Regions from separate parts of the Neorhizobium fuzhouense genome, predicted to be linked through region 2. Evidence: predicted binding sites of a transcription regulator. Region 2 holds the regulator's gene; each other region holds the start of a gene.
What was found. The regulator LexA, encoded in region 2, represses DNA repair genes until DNA is damaged. The targets are predictions, from matches to a motif close to TGTTCNNNNTGTGTTCNG.

Region 1 (7,421 bases), on a different contig from region 2:
ATCATCGGCCGGCTGACAGACGAGGCGGAAATAGGCCATGGCATCGCGGATTTCGAGCCGCTCGTAAAAGCGCGGGCCGCCGATGACGCGGTAGTTGAGGCCGAGCGTGACAAACCGGTCTTCGAATTCGCGCATCTGGAAAGAGGCACGGACGAGGATGGCCATGTCGTTCAGCGCATGGCCGGAGCGTTGCAGCTGTTCGATCTCTTCGCCGACGGCGCGGGCTTCCTCTTCCGAATCCCAGCCGGCGTGAACGATCACCTTGTCGTCATCGGGGTCGGTGCGTTCGGTGAACAGCGTCTTGCCGAGACGCCCTTCGTTATGGGCAATCAGGTGGCCGGCAGCTCCCAGAATATGTTCGGTCGAGCGATAGTTGCGCTCCAGCCGGATGACCTTGGCGCCGAGAAAATCCTTTTCGAATCTCAGGATATTGTCCACTTCCGCGCCGCGCCAGCCATAGATCGACTGGTCGTCGTCACCCACGCAGCAGACGTTTTGCGGCACGTCCTTCGGGCGCTGGGCCAGAAGCCGCAGCCACATATACTGCGCCGTGTTGGTGTCCTGATACTCGTCCACCAGAATATAGCGGAATTTCTGGTGGTACTCGCGCAGGATATCCGGGTTGCGGCGGAAAATGTCGATCGGATGCAGCAGGAGGTCGCCGAAATCGCAGGCGTTCAGCGTCTTCAGCCGGAGTTGATAGGCGGCATACAGCTCACGGCCCTTGCCGTTGGCAAAGGCGCGCGCATCGCCCTCGGGAATGTCCTTCGGGGTCAGGCCCTTGTTCTTCCAGGTGTCGATCATGCCGGCAAACTGGCGGGCGGGCCAGCGCTTGTCGTCAAGGCCTTCGGCCTGGATCAGCTGCTTGATCAGCCGGATGACGTCATCGGTATCGAGAATGGAGAAATCAGAGCGGAGACCGGCCAGTTCCGCATGGCGGCGGAGGATCTTGACGCCGATCGAGTGGAACGTGCCGAGCCACGGCATGCCCTCGACGGCGCCGCCGACCAGCACGCCGATGCGCTCCTTCATCTCGCGCGCGGCCTTGTTGGTGAAGGTGACGGCCAGAATCTGGCTCGGATAGGCGCGATTGGTGGCGAGGATATGGGCGATTCGTGTCGTCAGAACCCGCGTCTTGCCGGTGCCGGCGCCGGCCAGCACGAGGACAGGGCCATCCATGCTTTCCACCGCATCGCGCTGTTCCGGGTTGAGGCCGGAGAGATAGTCGGGCGCGCGGTGCTGGTCGCGCGCCGCCATGGCGCGCGCGGCAAGGCCAAGGCCACCGGCTGCCTGCACGCCCGTGGGCGGCACGCCCGTGGAGGGACTACCGGGCGCAAAACCCTCATCATCGGCAGACCGTGCCGCGCGGTTTCCCGTCAGAGACGTGTCCGGAAAGGGCGGTTCCAATGGGTGGGCGCCGGCCGTGCCGGGCGCGCGGCCTTTTTTGGGAGCGTGATCCGGTTCCTCGTCAAAGAACGGAATATCGTCGAAGCTGTTCGTCATATGGTCAATCTAGTGGTTTGCGCCGGACAAGGCCATAGTGCATGTTCTGCTTTTATTCCAGATGCGGCGCAAAGACGGGCAGTCGCCGATGTTTTGCGCAGGCAAAGCGGCGGTGCCGGCGGAGAGGAGGTGCCCTCAGACGCGGCGGCCTTCGTCATCACGCTGCCGTGAAGATACGTCAGGTTACAATTCGGCAAGGTTGGCAATCCGGCATTGCGTAAGATCTTGCTAAACGTGATACTTTGGCTCGATATATATCGTCTTCCCCCATCGGAGTGCCGAATGCGCATCTGGAAGCAATTGCTCCTCAGTCTTGTCCTGCTGCTGGCAGGCCTCTGTCTGTGGCTGGTCGTCAGCCCCGATGCAGGCCATGCGCTTGTGCGGATCGGCGTGCCGCAACAGGCCGTCGCCCTCGTGCAGCCGGCTGTTGCCGGATCGGAAAAGACGCCAGGCGCTGGCGCGCAGCCGGCGCGCGGGGCGGGCGCTGCGGCAGGGCAGGGCGGCCGCGGACAGGGCGGGCAGAGGGCAACCCTGGTCGTGACCCGGCCGGTTGTCGTCGACAAGGTCAACGATCGCCTGAACGCCATCGGCAGCGGCATGGCTATCCAGTCCGTCGTCGTCATGCCGCAGACGGCAGGTACGATCAACGAGATCCTGGTTTCCTCCGGCAAGCCGGTGAAGAAGGGCGATGTGCTGGCGCGTCTCGATGACGAGGAACAGAAGATCGAACTCGAAAAGGCGCGTGTCGCGTTGCGCAGCGCCGTGGAAAAATCCAGCTCCTATCGCAACCTGCAATCGGTTGCCCGGCTCGATGTTCTCGACGCGCAGATTGCCGAGGAAGCGGCAAAGCTTGCCGTCAGCACAGCCGAATTCAACCTGCGCCGCCGGGCTATCCTCGCCCCGATCGACGGTATTGCGGGCATCGTCGCCATCAACCTTGGCGACAACGTCACCACCCAGACCAGCATCGTCACGCTGGACGATCGCTCTGAAATTCTCGTGGACTTCTGGGCACCGGAACGGTTCGTCACCGCCATTGGACCGGGAATGGCGGTCGAGGCAAGTTCGATCAGCCGTCCGGGCGAAAGCTTTGCCGGCAAGGTCGAAAGCATCGACAACCGGGTCGATGCCGCAAGCCGCACGATCCGCGTGCGCGCCCGCATCGACAACCGGTCCGACGTTTTGCGGGCCGGCATGTCTTTTGCAGTGTCCATGCGCTTCGAGGGCGAGACATTTCCTGCCGTCGATCCGCTGTCCGTGCAGTGGGATGCCGAAGGCGCCTATGTCTGGAAGATCGCCGACAACAAGGCCTTCAAGGTGCGCGTCGGCATCATTCAGCGCAACGCCGATACGGTCCTCGTCAAGGCCGATCTGAAGCCGGATGACCGGATCGTCGTGGAAGGCCTGCAGCGCGTGCGCGAAGGCCAGCCGGTGCGCATGGAAAGCGTCGGCGAAAAGCCTGAAGAGGTGGCGCGTCAATGAGCGAGAATTCCGACTTGAAGATCGAGAACGCCAAATCGACGTTCACTGCCCTTTTCGTCAGACGGCCCATTCTGGCCGCCGTGATCAACACGCTGATCGTGGTGGCCGGCCTTGCCGCGCTTGTCGGCGTCGAGGTGCGCGAACTGCCCGATGTCGACCAGCCGGTGATTACCGTGCGCACCACCTATGACGGCGCCTCGCCGCAGACCGTCGACCAGGAACTGACCCAGGTGATCGAAGGGGCGGTGGCGCGCGTGTCCGGGTTGAAGGCGCTGTCGTCGGAATCGCAGTTCGGCGCAAGCCGCGTGACGATGGAGTTTTCCGATACGGTGGATCTGGCGGTCGCGGCCAACGACGTGCGCGATGCGATCGGCCGCGTTGCCGGCCAGCTTCCGGAAAGCGCCGACGATCCGCGCATCGTGAAGGCCGATTCCGATTCGCAGCCGATCATGCGCCTTGCCGTCACCTCGTCCACGCTCTCCATGGAAGACCTGACGCTTCTCGTGGACAACGAGATCAGCGACCGGCTGGCTGCCGTCGAAGGTGTCGCCGATGTCGAGCTCTACGGCGACCAGGAAAAGATCTTTCGCGTCGATATCAACCAGGCAGCCCTTGCCAGCCGCGGGCTGACGGTTGCCGATGTCTCCAATGCGCTGGCCAGTGCCGCGCTCGACGTGCCGGCCGGATCGCTGACCAGCCGCACGCAGGATATCGTCGTGCGCGCGACGGCCAATCTGTCGACGCCGGCCGATTTCGAAAATGTTCTGATCAAGGACAATATCCGCCTGCGCGATGTGGCAGGCGTCACGCTCGGCCCGGATGACGGCACGACGACGCTGCGCTCCAATGGCGTGCAGGGCGTCGGCCTCGGCATCATCCGTCAGGCCCAGTCCAATACGCTGAACATCTCGACCGGCGTGGCCGCAGCGGTGGCCGACCTGCAAGCGGCGATGCCCGCGGGCACGCGAATCGTCATTACCTCCGACGATGCAACCTTCATTCGCGGCGCGCTGCACGAAGTGGAACTGGCACTCGGACTTTCGGCCCTTATCGTGGTTGCCGTGCTCTATCTCTTCCTGCGCGACTGGCGGGCGACGCTCATCCCGGCGCTGACCATGCCGGTCGCGCTGATCGGCACGCTTGCGGCGATCTATCTCGTCGGCTTTTCCATCAACATCCTGACGCTGCTTGCCATCGTGCTCGCCACCGGCCTTGTGGTGGACGATGCGATCGTTGTGCTGGAAAACATCGTGCGGCGCCGGGCGCAGGGGCTCGGGCCGCGTGCCGCAGCCATTCTCGGCACCCAGGAAGTGTTCTTCGCCGTTCTGGCAACGACCGCCACGCTGGCCGCCGTCTTCATTCCGCTGTCCTTCCTGCCGGGTCAGCTGGGCGGCCTGTTCCGCGAGTTCGGCTTCGTGCTGGCGCTTGCTGTCGGTCTCTCCTCGATCACGGCCCTCACACTCTGCCCGATGCTCGCCTCGCGCATGCTGACAAAACCGATGGTGGAGCCGAAGGGCCTCCTCTCCGGTTTCGGCAATCTCTTTGCGGCAACCTATGCCCGCACGTTGCAGTTCTCTTTCAATGCGCCGGTGGTGGTGATCGCCGTCTGCGTCGTCATCATGGGCGCGGCCTATGTCGCCTTCGGTCTTGTGACCAGCGAACTTACGCCGCGCGAAGACCGCTCCATGATCATGCTGCGGGCGACGGCGCCGCAGGGCGTCAGCCTGGAATATACGCAGGACCAGTTGCAGCGGGTGGAGGAAAACCTGAAGCCGCTGATCGATCAGGGCGATATCCGCAACCTCTATTCCATTTCCGGCATGGGCGGCTCGTCCAATACCGGTTTCATGGTGATCACGCTGGCGCCCTGGGAGGAGCGCAGCCGCAGCCAGGACGAGATCGCGAGCGACATTACCGCAGCGGCCGCCCGCGTGCCGGCGTTGCGCGGCTTTGCGATCCAGTCGAACAGCCTGCGCATTCGTGGCGCCGGCAGCGGGCTGCAGGTGGCGCTGGTCGGTGCCGATCATCAAAGCCTGACGGCGGCGGCCATCCAGCTGGTGCAGGCCATGGAGAAAAGCTCCTCCTTCGTCACCCCGCGCCTCGACAACGAGCCCACCCAGGCGCAGCTTTCCGTGTCCATCGACCGTGAACGGGCATCCGATCTCGGGATCGATATTACCGGGCTTTCCACCTCCATGCAGGCGCTGCTGGAAGGCCGCTCCATCGTTGACGTCTTCGTTGATGGCGAGGCGCTGCCGGTGAAGCTCGTGTCCTCCATGCAGCCGATCAACGATCCGACCGATCTGGAAAACGTGTTCCTGCGCACCGGAGACGGCAAGGTCGTTCCGATGTCGACCATTGCCAGCCTGAAGGAAGGTGCCGTTTCGCCGCGCCTCAACCGCGAGCAGCAGCTTGCTTCCGTATCGCTCTCGGCAAGCCTTGGCGATGGCGTCTCACTCGGCGCGGCCCTCCAGGAGGTGACGACGCTTGCCCAGCCCCTCCTGCCCAAAGGCTCTCGCCTGATGCCCTTGGCGGAGGCAAAGACGCTCGGCGAAAACGCCAACGGCATGGCTATCACCTTCGGCTTCGCCATTGCCATCATCTTTCTGGTGCTGGCTGCCCAGTTCGAAAGCGTGCTGTCGGCGCTGATCATCATGACGACGGTGCCGCTCGGGCTTGCCTGCGCCGTTTTTGCGCTGGTCCTCACCGGATCGTCGCTCAACGTCTATAGCCAGATCGGCCTCGTGCTTCTGGTCGGCGTCATGGCGAAGAACGGCATTCTCATCGTGGAGTTTGCCAACCAGCTGCGGGATCAGGGGATCGCTGTGCGCCAGGCGATCGAGGAAGCCTGCCGCTTGCGCCTTCGCCCCGTGATGATGACGATGATCGCGACCATTCTCGGCGGCGTGCCGCTGGTTCTGGCATCCGGCGCCGGTGCCGAAGCGCGCGTGGCGCTCGGCTGGGTCATCGTCGGCGGGCTCGGGCTTGCAACGCTTGTGACGCTCTATGTGACGCCGGTCGCGTACCTGCTGATTGCCCGCTTCGCAAAGCCCCATGCCCATGAGGAAGAGCGCCTGCACGAGGAACTGGAGCGGGCGCACAAAGGGGCGGCCAATGCGCAGGAAAAGCCGTTGCTGGCGGCGGAGTGACGCTGTCAGTCGCCCGTTTCCTGCGCGCAGTTGCTGGGCGCGCAGGACATCCTGTAAACGTGTCACTCATCGATATGGACAACCACGACCGGCTCCCGTACCAAGCGTTACAGAGCATGACGGGCGTGTGTTGCCCGATCTGGAGGCATGACGATGGTGATGAGAGACGCGCAGGCCGGCCCACGCAATGAAGAGGGCATCGCGGCTGTTCTTGCAATTCTGAAGCAGAGCCTGGGCGACCGGCTGCAGACCGGCCAGGCCTTTCGCGAGCAGCATGCGCACACCACCACCTATCTGCCCTCGCAACTGCCCGATGGCGTCGTCTTCGCCGAATCGGTCGACGATGTGAAGACGGTGGTGAAGGCCTGCGCGGCCCATCATGTTCCCCTCATTGCCTTTGGCACCGGTTCGTCGTTGGAAGGGCAGGTGAATGCACCGCGCGGCGGCATTTCGCTCGATACCAGCCGCATGGACAAGGTGCTGCGCGTTTCGCCGGAGGATCTGGACGTAACGGTGGAGCCCGGTGTGACGCGCGAGGCGCTGAATACCTATCTGCGCGATACCGGCCTGTTCTTTCCGATCGATCCCGGTGCCAATGCCTCGATCGGCGGCATGACGGCCACGCGGGCTTCTGGCACCAATGCGGTGCGTTACGGCACGATGAAGGACAATGTCCTGTCCTTGACCGTCGTGACGGCCGATGGCGAGGAAATCACCACGGGGACGCGGGCGCGCAAATCTTCGGCGGGCTACGATCTGACGCGGCTTTTCGTCGGCTCGGAAGGCACACTTGGCATCATCACCTCGATCACGCTTCGCCTGCAGGGCATTCCGGAAAAGATCGGCGGCGGCGTCTGCGCCTTTCCGACGGTGAAGGCGGCGTGCGACGCGGTGATCATGACCATCCAGATGGGCATTCCGGTCGCCCGCATCGAACTGCTCGATGAAGTGCAGATGCGCGCCTGCAACGCCTATTCCGGTTTGAACTATGCGGAAAAGCCGACGCTGTTTCTGGAGTTCCATGGCACGGAAGAGACGGTGCCGCTGCAATCGGAACAGTTTGCCATGATCGCTGCCGAATGCGGCGGCGAGGATTTTCAGTGGACCGGCGATGCCCAGCAGCGGGCAAAGCTGTGGAAAGCTCGTCATGATGCCTATTGGGCGTCGCGCGCGCTTGCCCCGCATCTGGCAGGCCTCTCCACCGATGTCTGCGTACCGATCTCCCGCCTGGCGGAATGCGTGGCCGAAACCCATGCCGATATCGTTGAGCACGGCTATCTGGCACCG
Region 2 (7,421 bases):
GGCGCGCAATCCGGCCGTTGCGCGGCATGCGGGATTACATGAGCATCCTTGCCGGCGGCGATTATTCCAAACCTGTTCCCTATGATGGGCGTGGCGATGAGATCGGCGAAATGGCGGCAGCCGTAACGGTCTTTCGCGGCAACGCCCAGGAGCGCATTGCCGCGCGCCAGCGGCAGGAGGTGGAGCGAGAGCGCGGATTGAGTGCCGAGCGCCAGCAAAACGCCCGGCGCGCCGAGGAAGATGCCACCCGCGCCGGCGTGATCACGGCGCTCAGCAGCGGCCTCGGGCGGCTGGCCACCGGCGATCTCACCAACCGCCTCTCAACTCCCTTTGCCAGCGACTATGAAAAGCTGCGGCAGGAATTCAACGGCAGCCTGCAAACGCTTGAAGACGCGATGATTGAAATCGGCGATGCCATGCGGTCCGTTGAAACCGGCGCCCTCAGCATCGCCCATGGCACCGACGACCTGTCGAGGCGCACCGAATCGCAGGCCTCCTCGCTGGAGCAGGCGGCATCGGCGCTTGCCGAAATTACCACCACCGTTCGCACCACGACCGACCGCGCGCGCGAAGCCAGCAAACGCATGTCCGGCACCCGTGCAAGCGCCGAAAACTCCAATCTGGTTGTGCGGGAAGCCGTCGATGCCATGGCAAGAATCGAAGATTCGTCGAACCAGATCCGCCAGATCATCAGCGTGATCGACGAGATCGCGTTCCAGACCAACCTTCTGGCGCTGAATGCCGGTGTCGAGGCAGCGCGCGCCGGGGAAGCGGGCAAGGGCTTTGCCGTGGTAGCGCAGGAAGTGCGCGAACTGGCCGGCCGTTCCGCCGGCGCTTCCCGGGAAATCCGCCAGTTGATCGATACTTCGTCAAAACAGGTGGATGCCGGGGTGGCTCTGGTGCACCGCACCGGCCAGTCCCTGGGCGACATCGAGCAGCAGATCCAGTCGGTCAACGACCTCATCGGCAACATTGTTTCGGCAGCCGGCGAACAGGCGCATGCGCTCGCTGAAGTCAGTGAAGCGGTCAACCGGATGGACCAAGTGACGCAGCAGAACGCCGCGATGGCGGAAGAAACCAGTGCCGCCTGCGGGGACCTCAATCGCCACACCGCACGGCTTGGCCAGCATCTCGCCCGCTTCAACGTCGGTGGCCAGAGGCAGACAGGCCGCAGCCGGATGGCCTCTTAGGGCAGAGGTGGCCGGACAAGAGCGAATTGTTGACGGGGCGAGCATCGGGCCGCCCCGTCTCATCCGTCAGGATTTGGCAACGGCGTCGAGAGCGAGAAGCTTTTCCAGAAGCCCCTTCAGGTTCTTCAGGTGCACCATGTTGGGTCCATCCGACGGGGCATTGTCCGGATCTTCGTGGGTTTCAATGAAAACGCCGGCGACGCCGACCGCAACGGCTGCCCGCGCCAGCGTTTCGACGAATTCGCGCTGACCGCCGGTCGAGCCGCCCTGCCCGCCCGGCTGCTGCACCGAATGCGTCGCATCGAAGATGACCGGTGCGCCGAGCGATGCCATGATGGGCAGCGAGCGCATGTCGGAGACCAGCGTGTTATAGCCGAAGGAGGCACCGCGTTCGCACAACAGCACATTCGGGTTGCCGCTTTCGGTGAACTTCGCCAGTACGTTCTTCATGTCCCAGGGCGCCAGGAACTGGCCCTTCTTGACATTCACCACGCGCCCCGTCTTGGCCGCAGCCACCAGAAGATCGGTCTGGCGGCACAGAAATGCCGGGATCTGGAGAATATCCACCGTCTCGGCAACCACCGCGCACTGTTCTTCGGTGTGGATGTCCGTCAGCACCGGAAAGCCGTATTCCTTCTTGAGGTCGGCGAAAATCTCCATGGCGGCATCAAGGCCGATGCCGCGCTTGCCGGCAATCGACGTGCGATTGGCCTTGTCGAACGAGGATTTGTAGACAAGGCCGAGGCCCAGTTCGTCGCAGATCTCCTTGATGGCGCCGGCCATCATGAAGGCGTGATCGCGGCTTTCCATCTGGCAGGGACCGGCAATCAGCGACAGGTGGCCGGTGTTGGAAAATACGACGCGGGCCGAGCCCTCGCCGACGGAAACCTCTGGATTGGCTGTGACGGCCATGATCACTCCTCAAATACGAAGGCAGCACCCTGACCGGGGGCTGCGGCAACGACAATGCGCGTGCCACTCTTCTCGAAAGCCACGTCCTTATCAGCAAGCCATTGCGCTGTCACGGCAAGATCCCCCGTGGCAAAGATGAGAGCAGCGCCCTGCAGAGGCTCTGCGACCTCCGTCGTGCCCGCGACATAAGCGGCCGCGCTGCCCAGATGCACTTCGACGGCCCGAGGCTGCTCGACAGACACAAAGCCGTTCTGGGCCTCGATCCGGAAACCACGCTCGGCCGGTCGTGCCGCTGCATCCATTATGGTTTCCAGAACGGCTTGCACGGCCTTCGGCCGCTCGGCGACGAGCAGCAGGCCGCGAAGGCCAAGTACGGCGTTGGCATGCCGCTCCAGATGCGCCCGGTCTGCCGGCAGCGGGTTCAGCCGCTCGCAGGCAAACAGGAAGAAGGCTTTCGACGCCGTTTCGGCAAAGGCAAGGCGAAAACTTGCGACCACGTCCCGTCCGTCTGCCGTGCGCGCGCCGCGGGAAAACTCGAGCAGATCGCCGCCGTCGATGCCCGCCGGTGCAAACCGCGCGCGGTCGGCCACGGCATCCTGTGACGATACCACCAGGGCGGAGAACCCGTCCTCGCCCACCGCGTCGCGGAAGATGCGGTCGCGTCGGGTAAACTCGTTGCCCTGCGCAGCTGCTTCCGCTGCCTTGACCGGATCTGCGACGGACAGTGGCTCGAGATAGGTGCCGTCCGCCAGAAAGACGCAGGCGTTCTGCGTGCCGAACGGGTGGACGGCATCGGGGGCCACGGTGAAGCCCAGTCGCTCCAGCCGCGCGCGGGCGATGACAAGCGAGGAGACCGGCAGGACAAGATGATCGATAAGACGCGGCATGATTCTCTCCGGATAGATCGAGGCGAGCTTAGCGCTCGCTGCATGCTGCGACAAACCGCGCCCAGACTGCGTTTTCACCGACTTTTCAGGGCTTGCGGAACACATGTGGAACATATAGTGTTCGTTCTGGATTTGTTTCCCTTCGAGGTTGTCTTCATGCTCACACGCAAACAGCAGGAACTGCTCCTGTTCATTCACGAACGAATGAAGGAAGCGGGCGTGCCCCCCTCCTTCGACGAGATGAAGGATGCGCTCGATCTCGCCTCGAAATCGGGCATTCACCGGCTGATCACGGCGCTTGAGGAGCGTGGCTTCATTCGGCGGTTGCCGAACCGGGCGCGGGCGCTCGAGGTGATCAAGCTGCCGGAATCCTATGTACCGCCGGCCCAGCCGCGTCGCGGCTTTTCGCCGAGCGTCATCGAAGGCAGCCTTGGCAAGACGCCGGCCGCGCGCCCTGCCCCGCCCGCGCCGCCGGTGGAAGAGTATAGCGGTTCTGCCACCGTTCCCGTCATGGGGCGCATCGCAGCCGGCGTGCCGATCTCGGCCATCCAGAACAATACGCATGCCATCAGCGTGCCGATCGAAATGCTGGGCACCGGCGAACATTACGCGCTGGAGGTCAAGGGCGATTCGATGATCGAGGCAGGCATTCTCGACGGCGATACCGTCATCATCCGCAACGGCAGTACGGCAACGCCCGGCGACATCGTCGTGGCGCTGGTCGATGACGAGGAAGCCACGCTGAAGCGGTTTCGTCGCAAGGGTGCCTCGATTGCGCTTGAGGCGGCAAACCCTGCCTATGAGACCCGTATTTTTGGTCCAGACCGGGTCAAGATCCAGGGCAAGCTGGTCGGTCTTATCCGTCGCTACCATTAAGCAGGGCGGAGACTGGTTGCGGGAGCGTGTCGTCGAAACGGCGCGTCTTCCAGTCGTAGCTGCGGTGCAGGCTCCACGGGCGTGAATGGCCGACATTGGCGGCTGTTGCCGTCCAGTTGGCGCGCGTGGCGCTCTGCGCAAAGCGGATTTCCAGGGCACCCGTCTTGCGGAGCGTCTTTTCCGTCAGCATCAGCGCGCCGGAGCGGCAGGTTTCGAAACGGGCGCGGGCGGCAATGACGATGTCGGAGGTGTCGCAGGCGGTTCCGGCATAGCGGGCATCCTCGATCACCGCAATGCGGATCTTTTCCGCGGAGCGGGCAAAGCAGCCGACCCGGGCGAGGCAGGCGAATCGGCCAGCCGGCGCGGTGCGGAATGCATCGGCCATCGCCACTGCCGCCTCGCGCCGTTCCTGCGTGCTGAGCGCCCGCGCTTGATTGTCTGGATTGTCGATATTGTCTGGCGCACGGCCGTCGCGCGCCGGCGGTTCCGGCGGCGGGATGTCTTCGGCGAGCAGGTCGATGGCGCCGGCTGCGGGCGTTCGGTCTTCACGGTCCTCGGCCGATGCTTTCGGTGGGCTGCCTTTCGGGCCTGCAAGCGGCCGCATCGGTGGCTTAGGGGATAGGTCGGATGATGCCGGGAACAGTCCGGCGGTGGATTTCGCCATGATGGGATGCAGGGTCTTGTCGATCATCAAGGCATTTTGCCACTGGCGATAGATGAATTCGGGTGGCGTGCGGCGGCTGACGGCCGCCTCATTCTCCTCGACGAGGGCCACGAGGGTCGCATCGTCGGACACCAGGAGGTCGGGACGCGCTGCACCTCTGGGCCAGAAAGAGACGGTCAGTGCTACGGCCATAATCGCCGCACCGACCAGCTTCAATCGGGTGCGCAGGAGAACGAGGAGGAGAAAGCCAATCGACGCAAGAGGAAGCAGCCAGACGCTCTGGCGCCCGACAGCCGCATCGCCGCCCCAGCCCGCCACCGTTTCTGCAATGGCAATGACCAGCTGCACGCCATAGCCCATGATCTTGATGAACGGAGCCTCCAGTCCGAACGGCATCATCAGCATGCCCAGCATGCCGGCCGGCATGACGATCAGCGAGATCACCGGCATGGCCGCGAGGTTGCCGGCAAGGCCGTAGGTTGCGATGCGATGGAAATGGGAGATCGAGTAGATCGAGGTGGAGAGCGATCCGATGAGCGACGTCATCACCACCCCTGCCACCATGCCCGATACGGCAGCGGTGACGGCAAGCACCGGCGGCCGGCGGGCGGTGAGCGGATTGTGCTGGTCGCCCCGGAAACGTGACCAGGCGGCGTAGCCCGCCACCAGCGCGACTGTTGCGGAAAACGACATCTGGAAACTCGGGCCAAGCACCGCCGAAGGTGTCAGCACCAGAATCACCACGGCCGAAAGCGCCACATTGTGCAGGCTGATCGACGGACGGTCGAACAGCACGGAGGCCAGCATGATCACCATCATCACATAGGCGCGTTCGGCCGACACGCCAAAGCCGGAGATGAGGTAATAGGCCGTCACCATGGCGATTGCGCCAAGGGCGGCGATCTTCTTGATCGCCACCTCCTGGGCAAGACCGGAAAATGCGCTGAGCAGCAGTCGCGCGCCGACAAAGAAGATACCGGCGGCAAGCGCCATGTTGAGCCCGGATATGGCAATGATATGCGCGAGGCCCGCCACCCGCAGCGCCTCGACGGTCTTGTCGGAGATGGCGCGGCGCTCGTCGGTCACGATGGCTGCGGCAAACGCACCGGCGTCTCCGGGCACGAGCGCGCGAATGCGAGTGCCGATGTCGCTGCGCAGCTCAAACAGCTTGCCGATGAGGGTGGTCGTCCAGCTTTGCGTGATGTCGCTTCCAAGCCTCTGCGGCGGGCCATAGAAATAGCCCACGGCGCCGGTGCCTTGAAAATAGGCAGAGAAGGCGAAATCGGCAAGCCCCGGAAGGGCGGGGCCCGAGGGGGGCGACAGCCGCACCTTGCCGGCGATGCGGTCACCGGTCTCGAACGGTCTGTGTGCAGCGCGGGAGAGGATCACCGCGCGCTCCGGCGGGCGGGCAATCACCGGCGCGGCAGTGGAGACGAGGCGCACCGTATAGCGCCAGCGCCCGCTGGCGGCCGCCTCGCGTTTTTCGACGATGCCTTCGATCTGTGTGGTCATGGGCGCGTCAAGGAGGATGGTCGAGTTGCGCAGGCTTTCGATCTCGGCAAGGGCCGCACCCGCACAGATCAACCCTGGAACCAGCAGCCAGCAGGACATGACCCGCCGGCCCGCCCTTGCCAGCAAGACAGCAGCAAGGATCAGCGGCAGGGCGCAGAAGGCGGGAACGGTGGATGGCGTCGTGGGAGACGTCAGCCAGAGGATGGCGCCAAGCCCCAGAAACACCGGGAGAAACAGGAAGGCGCGCCCATGCGCCTCCTCTTCCGCGCACCATGCCGCCACCTTCGCAGGCCAGGGCGCGCGATCACTTTCGCGTGCGTCTAGAACCGTCGCGTCGAGATCCCGGTTGTGTTGAATGGACGGGAGAGGAAGGGATTCGAAGGCTCTCACGGGCAGCCGGAGACTGCGCGAAAACGCCATCGTCTCGCGCACCGATTCGCCTGCCGGGATGTCCGCCTGCGCCACCGCGCCTCCTCGGAAATCGGGTCATCCACCTTAACCGAAACACAACCTGCACCTGTTTAACTCGCCCGGTCAATCGCAGCTTTCGGCCGCGATTGACCGCCCGCCCTGATTGGATCGATTTAATCGAGCCTGCTGCCGGCCCGCTGCCGGAATGTGGTCTTGCCTGGCCGCGAAGCTGTCGTATGCCGTTGGTTTTCGCGCTGCACAATTACCCGCGCCAAGCGCTTGGCAGCACGCTTTAGATCATATAGCTACTTTCAGAGGCTTCACTCATCTGGCGCGTTTTGCGCCATTCCGCCCATCGGAGGATCAGTATGACGGACACAAGCGCACATCTGGGATTGGGAGATAAAACGGTCGACCTTCAGGTCAAGAAGGGAACGATCGGGCCGGACGTGATCGACATCGGCGCACTCTACAAGAACACCGGTGCCTTCACCTACGACCCGGGTTTCACCTCGACCGCATCCTGCGAATCCAAGATCACCTTCATCGACGGCGACGAAGGCATTCTCTTGCATCGTGGTTACCCGATCGAGCAACTCGCCGAACACGGCGACTTCCTGGAAACCTGCTATCTTCTGCTGTACGGCGAACTGCCGACAGCAGCCCAGAAGAAGGATTTCGATCATCGCGTCACGCACCATACCATGGTGCACGAGCAGATGAGCCGCTTCTTTACCGGCTTCCGCCGCGATGCCCATCCGATGGCCGTCATGGTCGGCACGGTCGGCGCGCTGTCGGCCTTCTATCACGACTCGACCGACATCACCGATCCGCACCAGCGCATGGTCGCCTCGCTGCGCATGATCGCCAAGATGCCGACGATCGCGGCAATGGCCTACAAGTACCACATCGGCCAGCCCTTCGTGTATCCGCAGAACAATCTCGATTACGCATCGAACTTCCTGCGCA
Region 3 (7,421 bases), on a different contig from region 2:
CTCGATATCCGCGATGCCTCAGATCTTGCCCTCCTCCGCAAAGCCCTTGCGGACCGCACGCCGGTCTCAAAAAATTTCGCCGTGCTCGATCAGTCCCACATGTTCCTGCTCAACGCCTGGCTTTCTCCCTCCGTTTCCCTGCACTGGCTCGAACACGCAAACTGCATCGTGGCTACGGATGTATCATCGCCCGACCGCCTGTCGCTCCTCGATGTCATCGCAAGCGAGATGCCGACGCTGAGCCGGCTTCAAGCCGCCCTCGCCCCGACGGCCGTTGAGGTGGAGGTCCATTTTCCGCCGGATCTCCTGTCGATCGACGGCGGCTTTGCAACAACAGCTGCCGACGACGGGCTTGCACTGATGATGTGGCACCGCGACGGCATGTTTCCCACGGGCCCGGTGCGGCTTTCACCCATGGCCGATTTCTGATCGGATTCTCCTTCGTCTCCCGCTGGCTTCCCTGAAATTGATGGCGCCTTGCGGCCAGAAGCCGGTTTTCCAATGCGCGATGTTGGAGTATTGGCTTTTCCAGCGGAGGAACCCATGACCATCACCACACTCATTGCCTATGCTGCTGCCCTCTTCATTGCCGCCGCCATTCCCGGGCCCGGCATGACGGCGATCGTCGCGCGCGCATTAGGCTCCGGCTTTCGCCCGACCTTCTTCATGGGGCTCGGCCTCATTCTCGGCGATCTCGTCTATCTTACCGCCGTCGTTCTGGGCCTTGCCATCGTCGCGCAGAATTTCACCACGCCCTTCCTCATCATCAAATATGCCGGCGCCGCCTACCTCATCTACATTGCCTTCAAGCTCTGGACCGCCGGCCTCCTGCCGCAGGAGATCGAGGCAAGGCGCGCCCCAAGCATCGGCCTTTCCTTCCTCTCCGGTCTGCTCGTGACACTCGGCAATCCGAAAACCATGCTGTTCTACGTGGCGCTGGTGCCGACGCTCATTCCGCTGCAGTCGATCGGCCCGAAAGATTATGCAGCGCTGGTCGGGCTGACCTTCGTCGTGCTGATGGCCGTGCTCATTCCCTATATCCTGCTTGCCTCCCGCGCCCGGCTTCTCCTCAAGAGACCGGCGGCGCTGACGGTTCTCAACCGGTCTGCCGCGAGCATCTTGGCCGGCACCGCCGCCTATATCGCTGCCCGCTGACGCCGCTCCGCCTCGGCCGAGGCTTCCCGCCGGTTCCCATACCCCCGCGGCCTCCTTCGTGCACACGTCGCCCGAGCGCATCGGACACGATGAGGGCAGCCGCGCCGTCTACGCCGCAGCCGTCAGCCGCTCGCCGGCAATCCGGTAGGAAATCGCTTCGGCCAGATGAATGCGCCCCACCCGCTCCTGCCCGTCGAGATCGGCAAGGGTGCGGGCAACCTTCAGCACCCGGTGATAGCCGCGCGCCGAAAATTTGAGCTTTTCCGCCGCATCGCGCAGAAGCTGCAGTCCGCCGGCATCCGGTTCGGCAAAGCCCTCGATCAGCGCTGTCGAGCAGCGGGCATTGGTGCCGATGGCCGGAAAGCCGGCCTTTGCAAAACGCTCGCGCTGGCGGTCTCTTGCTGCAGCAACCCTTGCCGCAACCGTTGCGCTGCTTTCCGCCGGGCGCGGGCGGATGAGGTCGGTGGCCGAAACCGAAGGCACGTCGATGCGGATGTCGATACGATCCATCAGCGGCCCGGAAATCCGGCTCTGGTAATCGCTGACGCAGCGCGGGCCACGGGCGCAAGCGTGCCCCGGTTCTCCCGCCATGCCGCAGCGGCACGGGTTCATCGCCGCCACCAGCTGGATGGCCGCCGGATAGGTGATCCGGTGATTGGCGCGAGCAATGACGCATTCGGCCGTTTCCAGCGGTTGGCGAAGCGCATCGAGCACCTGAGGAGAAAATTCGGGAAACTCGTCGAGAAACAACACGCCATGATGGGCAAGCGAGGCCTCACCGGGCTTTGCCCTTAGGCCACCACCGACAAGCGCTGCCATGGTGGCCGAGTGATGCGGCGTGCGAAACGGCCGCCGGTCCGAAAGCTTGCCGCCCGAAAGCTGGCCGGCAATCGAATGGATCATCGAGACCTCCAGCAGTTCCGCCGCCGAAAGCGGCGGCAGGATGGAGGGAAGCCTTGCCGCCAGCATGGATTTGCCCGAGCCGGGAGGCCCCACCATCAGGAGATTGTGGCCGCCGGCCGCAGCCACTTCCAGCGCCCGCTTGGCGCTTTCCTGCCCCTTGATGTCGGCGAGATCCGGCAGGTTGGCAGGGGCTGCCCGCACCGCCGGCTGCGGGCGCGACAGAACCTGCGTGCCGCGAAAATGGTTGGCCAGCGCAATCAGGCTGCGCGGCGCCAGGATATCGATGCCGCTGCCGGCCCAGGCCGCTTCCGCGCCGCTGTCGAAGGGGCAGATCAGGCCCTTATCCTGCGCATTGGCGCCGATGGCGGCCGGCAGCGCGCCGGCAACGGCCGCAAGCGTGCCATCCAGATTAAGCTCGCCCAGCACCACATAGCCGCCGAGCGCATCGGCCGGAATGGCGCCGAGAACCGCCATCAGGCCGAGCGCGATCGGCAGGTCGAAATGCGAACCTTCCTTCGGCAGGTCGGCCGGGGCAAGATTGATGGTGATCTTCTTCGGCGGCAGCGCAAGGCCGGAGGCATGAAGCGCTGCCTGCACCCGTTCCCGGCTTTCGGCCACCGCCTTGTCCGGCAGGCCAACGATATGCATTCCCAGCTTGCCGGGGCCGACCATGACCTGCACATCCACAGGCACGCCCTCTATGCCCTGGAACGCCACCGTGCTGACGCGCGCCACCATGCCCCTGCCCCTTTTTGCGCCCGCGTTCCACTCACTGAAGTTGTTGTGGCGCCTAAATACAATCAAACACAATCACGGGACTAAAACAAGAACATTCGCGGAACAATTTTATCCAGTTACTGTATTAGATTTTTCTGTATTTCCATAAACAGAACAAAGGAGAACAGGGGTGACGAGCACACGGGCGCGACGCAGCATCAGCCCCGCTTTTCTTCGATAGCGTCCCACAACAGAGCTGCAACATCGGCGCCGCCGAACTTCTTCACCTCGCGAATGCCGGTGGGCGAGGTAACGTTGATCTCCGTCATGAAGTCGCCGATGACATCGATGCCGACGAAGAGAAAACCGCGTTCGCGAAGGGCAGGCCCGATGCGGGCGCAGATCTCTTCTTCGCGGGGCGTCAGTTCGGTTGCTTCCGCCCGCCCGCCCACATGCATGTTGGAGCGCGCATCATGTTCGGCCGGCACGCGGTTGATGGCGCCGACGGGCTTGCCGTCGACGAGCAGGATGCGCTTGTCGCCCTTGCGCACCGCAGGCAGATAGCCCTGCGCGATAAAGGGTTCGCCGCGATACATCTGCGAGAACATTTCCAGGAGCGAGGTGAAATTGCGGTCGTCCCGGGCCGAATGGAAGACGCCGGCACCGCCATTGCCATAGAGCGGCTTCAGGATGATATCGCCGATCTCGTCGCGGAAGCGGGTGATTTCGCCGACATCGCGGGAGATCAGCGTCGGCGGCATCAGGTCGGCAAATTCGGTGACAAAGATCTTTTCCGGCGAATTGCGCACCCAGGCCGGATCGTTCACCACCAGCGTCTTCGGGTGCAGCCGCTCCAGCAGATGGGTCGAGGTGATATAGCCCATGTCGAAGGGCGGATCCTGGCGCAGATGAATGACATCCATCGTCGACAGATCGACGCGTTCGCGTTCGCCCAGCGTGAAATGGTTGCCCTTTTCGTCGCGCAGCGCCATCGGCTCGATGGCCGCGAAAATGCGGCCGTCGCGCATGGTCAGCCGGTCGGGCGTATAGTGGTAAAGCTCATAACCGCGCGCCTGCGCTTCCAGCGCGATGGCGAAGGTGGAATCACCCGCGATGTTGATGCTGGACACATGGTCCATCTGGAACGCGACTTTGCGGATCTTGGCCATACCCTGCCCCTTGTCAAATTGCCCGCCAGATGTAGGACGACGGCTCCTGGATGGCAACGGGCTTGCCCTCCTCAAAACGCATCCGGGAAATGGCGCGGCAACCGCCACGGCCTGATGGCAATGATATCATAGCGTTGCGACAGGCGGGCCGCATCGCTACGGCGCGAAAGCCAGAGGTCGCTGGCCGCCCTGATACGCTGTTGCGACAGCGAACCGACGGCATCCACGGCCGCGGTCTCCAGCCGCCTCGCCTTCACCTCGACGAACGCCACAAGGTCACCCTTGCGCGCCACGATGTCGATTTCGCCCAAGGGCGTGCGCACCCGAAGGGCAAGGATGCGGTATCCCTTGGCCATCAGGAACAGGGCGGCGAGATATTCCGAAAAGCGGCCGCGACGCTCGGCTTTTCGGCGCCTCCCCTGCGTGCCGCCCTTAGCCGCCATCTGCGTCCTTCAGTTCGATGAGGCGCTGGTAGAGATCCTTGCGTGACAGGCCGGTGAGACGCGCCGCTTCCGCAGCTGCCTTTGTGGCCGGCATGGAGAGCGCCAGTTCCCTCAGCATCACGTCGACATCGACGGCGGCTGGAATATCGTCATAGGCCGGCGGGCCGATGACGAGCACGATCTCGCCCTTTACCGTGCGCTCTTCGTCGTAATAGGCCGAGAGTTCGCCAAGCGTGCCGCGACGAAACTCTTCAAATGTCTTGGTGAGTTCCCGGCACACGCAGGCCGCCCGCGTCGGCCCCAGCACGTCGGCGGCAATCGCCAGCGTATCGCCGATGCGGTGCGGCGATTCAAAGAAGATCAGCGTGGCCGGAATTTTGGACAGTTCCGCCAGACGGTCGCGCCGGCCCTTGTCCTTCACCGGCAAAAACCCGGCAAACAGGAAGGCATCGGACGGCAGGCCGGAGCCGACAAGGGCTGCGAGCGGCGCCGAAGGTCCGGGGATCGGCACCACCCGGTAGCCCGCCTCGATCGCCATCTGCCCAAGCCGGTAGCCGGGATCGGAGACGAGTGGCGTGCCGGCATCCGAGACCAGCGCCACGGATTTGCCCGCCTCCAGCGCCGCGAGAAGCCGCGGCCCCGCCTCATTGGCATTGTGCTCGTGATAGGCATACGGGCGGTTGACGATGCCGAAGCGGTCGAGCAGCACGCGGGTCACGCGCGTATCCTCGCAGGCCAGCACATCGGCCCCGGCCAGCGTCTCCAGCGCCCGAAGCGTGATGTCGCCGAGATTGCCGATGGGGGTCGCCACCAGATAGAGCGCCGGCTCCAGCGGGCGTGCCGGCACTGCCACATTGGCCACCCGATAGGTGCGCCCCGAGGTATTTTCGTCTTCCGTCACGGTCTCATCAGGCCTTTCATTTTCAGGATGCCTTTATGCGGGACGCGCCTTCATTCAGCAAGCACGCGCCGCATCCTGCGGAAAGCTGTGAGCCGATGAGCCCCTGGCAGGAAATAAACCCCGCCGGACCCGGCCACCCCTTGCCTTTTCGTTAAAAACTCTGCCATTTTGCCCGTCCACATCGTCCGACCAGACTGCGGACAGAAATAACATGCCGGCTCCCCTTGCGAACCGGCACGGTCGAAAGCGGTAGCGTCCATGCGTATAACTCTTGAGCGGTCCAACCTCCTGAAGTCGCTGAACCATGTCCACCGGGTGGTGGAGCGGCGCAACACGATCCCGATCCTGTCGAACGTGCTGCTGAAGGCTTCCGGCAATGATCTGGCCCTGAAGGCGACCGACCTTGATCTGGAGATCACCGAGGAAGTGCCGGCCATGGTCGAACAGGCAGGCGCCACCACGGTGCCGGCGCATCTTCTGTATGAAATCGTGCGCAAGCTGCCGGATGGCGCCGAAGTCCGGCTTGCCACCAATCCGGATGGCGCCAGCATGACGGTGCAGTCCGGCCGCTCAAAATTTTCGCTGCAATGCCTGCCGGAATCGGATTTTCCGGATCTGACGGCCGGCACCTTCAGCCACGGCTTCAAGATCAAGGCGACCGATCTGAAGATGCTGATCGACCGCACGCAGTTTGCCATCTCGACCGAAGAGACGCGCTACTACCTGAACGGCATCTTCTTTCACACGATCGAGGCCGGCGGCGAACTGAAGCTGCGTGCCGTCGCCACCGACGGCCATCGCCTCGCCCGCGCCGATATCATCGCGCCCTCGGGCTCGGAAGGCATGCCCGGCATCATCATTCCGCGCAAGACCGTGGGTGAATTGCAGAAGCTCGTCGACAATCCGGAGACGGTCGTCACCGTGGAAGTGTCGGATGCCAAGATCCGCCTCACCATCGGTCAAATCGTGATGACGTCGAAGCTGATCGACGGCACGTTCCCCGATTACCAGCGCGTCATCCCGACCGGCAATGACAAGGAAATGCGCGTCGATTGCCAGAGCTTTACCCGCGCCGTAGACCGCGTCTCGACGATTTCCTCCGAGCGCGGCCGCGCCGTGAAACTGGCGCTCAGCGAGGGCCAGCTGCTGCTCACCGTAAACAATCCGGATTCGGGCAGTGCGACGGAAGAAGTCGCCGTCGGCTATGACAACGACGCGATGGAGATCGGCTTCAACGCCAAGTATCTGCTTGATATTACTGCACAGCTTTCCGGCGAGGATGCCATCTTCATGCTGGCCGACGCCGGTTCTCCGACACTGGTGCGCGATACCGCCGGAGATGACGCATTGTATGTTCTGATGCCCATGCGGGTATGATTTTGAAAGGGGCCGGTTCGCCGGTCCCTTTTTTTGCCGCATTTTGGATGCGACATTTTTTCATGAATTTGCGTCATCACGACGCGATCACGTGAGGCTTTGATGGCCGGGAGATCATGCATGGAGTTGCGCCTGAAAGAGCGGCTTGGCCGCAAATTCGATGAGGAAATTCGCTTCTTCAAGGGCTGGATGGACGGGCCGAAAAGCGTCGGCGCGATCCTTCCGACCTCCGGCGTCACGGCGCGGCGCATGGCAAGCGTCATTAACCCGCAATCGGGCCTTCCCGTGCTGGAGCTTGGACCCGGCACCGGCATCATCACCAAGGCCATCCTGCAAAAGGGCATTGCGCCGGAAAATCTCGTCTCGATCGAATTCTCGACGGATTTCTACCAGCACCTCACCCGGACGTTCCCGCGCGTGAATTTCATCAATGGCGATGCCTTCGATCTGGACAGAACGCTGGGGGATTTCCGCAACCGCCAGTTCGACGCGGTGATTTCCGCCATTCCGATGCTGAGCTTTCCGATGGAGCGGCGCATTGCGCTTCTGGAAGATCTGCTTGACCGCATGCCGCGTGGCCGCCCGGTGATCCAGATCACCTATGGTCCGGTCTCGCCCATCGTCGCCCGACCTGACCGCTACCAGATCAAGCACTACGATTTCGTCGTGCGTAACATTCCCCCGGCGCAGCTGTGGACCTATACAAGGCCCTGACGGTTTCAACGGGGACGCGCCTTCCATGTTTGCCCTTTACAT

Region 1: the regulator LexA is predicted to act here: its motif matches at 1,546-1,563, upstream of ACEXP3_RS04500 (ATP-dependent helicase).
Region 3: the regulator LexA is predicted to act here: its motif matches at 2,884-2,901, upstream of ACEXP3_RS12870 (YifB family Mg chelatase-like AAA ATPase).

What each region holds. Positions count from the first base shown of each region.
Region 1 covers NZ_JBHFFP010000002.1:133,758-141,178, reverse strand. The annotation lists gene ACEXP3_RS04500 (ATP-dependent helicase) at 1-1,503, opposite strand, end outside; gene ACEXP3_RS04495 (efflux RND transporter periplasmic adaptor subunit) at 1,786-2,985, shown strand; gene ACEXP3_RS04490 (efflux RND transporter permease subunit) at 2,982-6,134, shown strand; gene ACEXP3_RS04485 (FAD-binding oxidoreductase) at 6,288-7,421, shown strand, end outside.
Region 2 covers NZ_JBHFFP010000012.1:184,445-191,865, forward strand. The annotation lists gene ACEXP3_RS20135 (methyl-accepting chemotaxis protein) at 1-1,190, shown strand, start outside; gene kdsA (3-deoxy-8-phosphooctulonate synthase) at 1,257-2,102, opposite strand; gene ACEXP3_RS20145 (VOC family protein) at 2,105-2,989, opposite strand; gene lexA (transcriptional repressor LexA) at 3,146-3,865, shown strand; gene ACEXP3_RS20155 (ComEC/Rec2 family competence protein) at 3,846-6,506, opposite strand; gene gltA (citrate synthase) at 6,821-7,421, shown strand, end outside.
Region 3 covers NZ_JBHFFP010000006.1:146,717-154,137, forward strand. The annotation lists gene ACEXP3_RS12860 (GNAT family N-acetyltransferase) at 1-429, shown strand, start outside; gene ACEXP3_RS12865 (LysE family translocator) at 544-1,155, shown strand; gene ACEXP3_RS12870 (YifB family Mg chelatase-like AAA ATPase) at 1,264-2,796, opposite strand; gene gshB (glutathione synthase) at 2,994-3,944, opposite strand; gene ACEXP3_RS12880 (YraN family protein) at 4,016-4,387, opposite strand; gene rsmI (16S rRNA (cytidine(1402)-2'-O)-methyltransferase) at 4,377-5,288, opposite strand; gene dnaN (DNA polymerase III subunit beta) at 5,547-6,665, shown strand; gene pmtA (phospholipid N-methyltransferase PmtA) at 6,786-7,379, shown strand; gene ACEXP3_RS12900 (histidine phosphatase family protein) at 7,405-7,421, shown strand, end outside.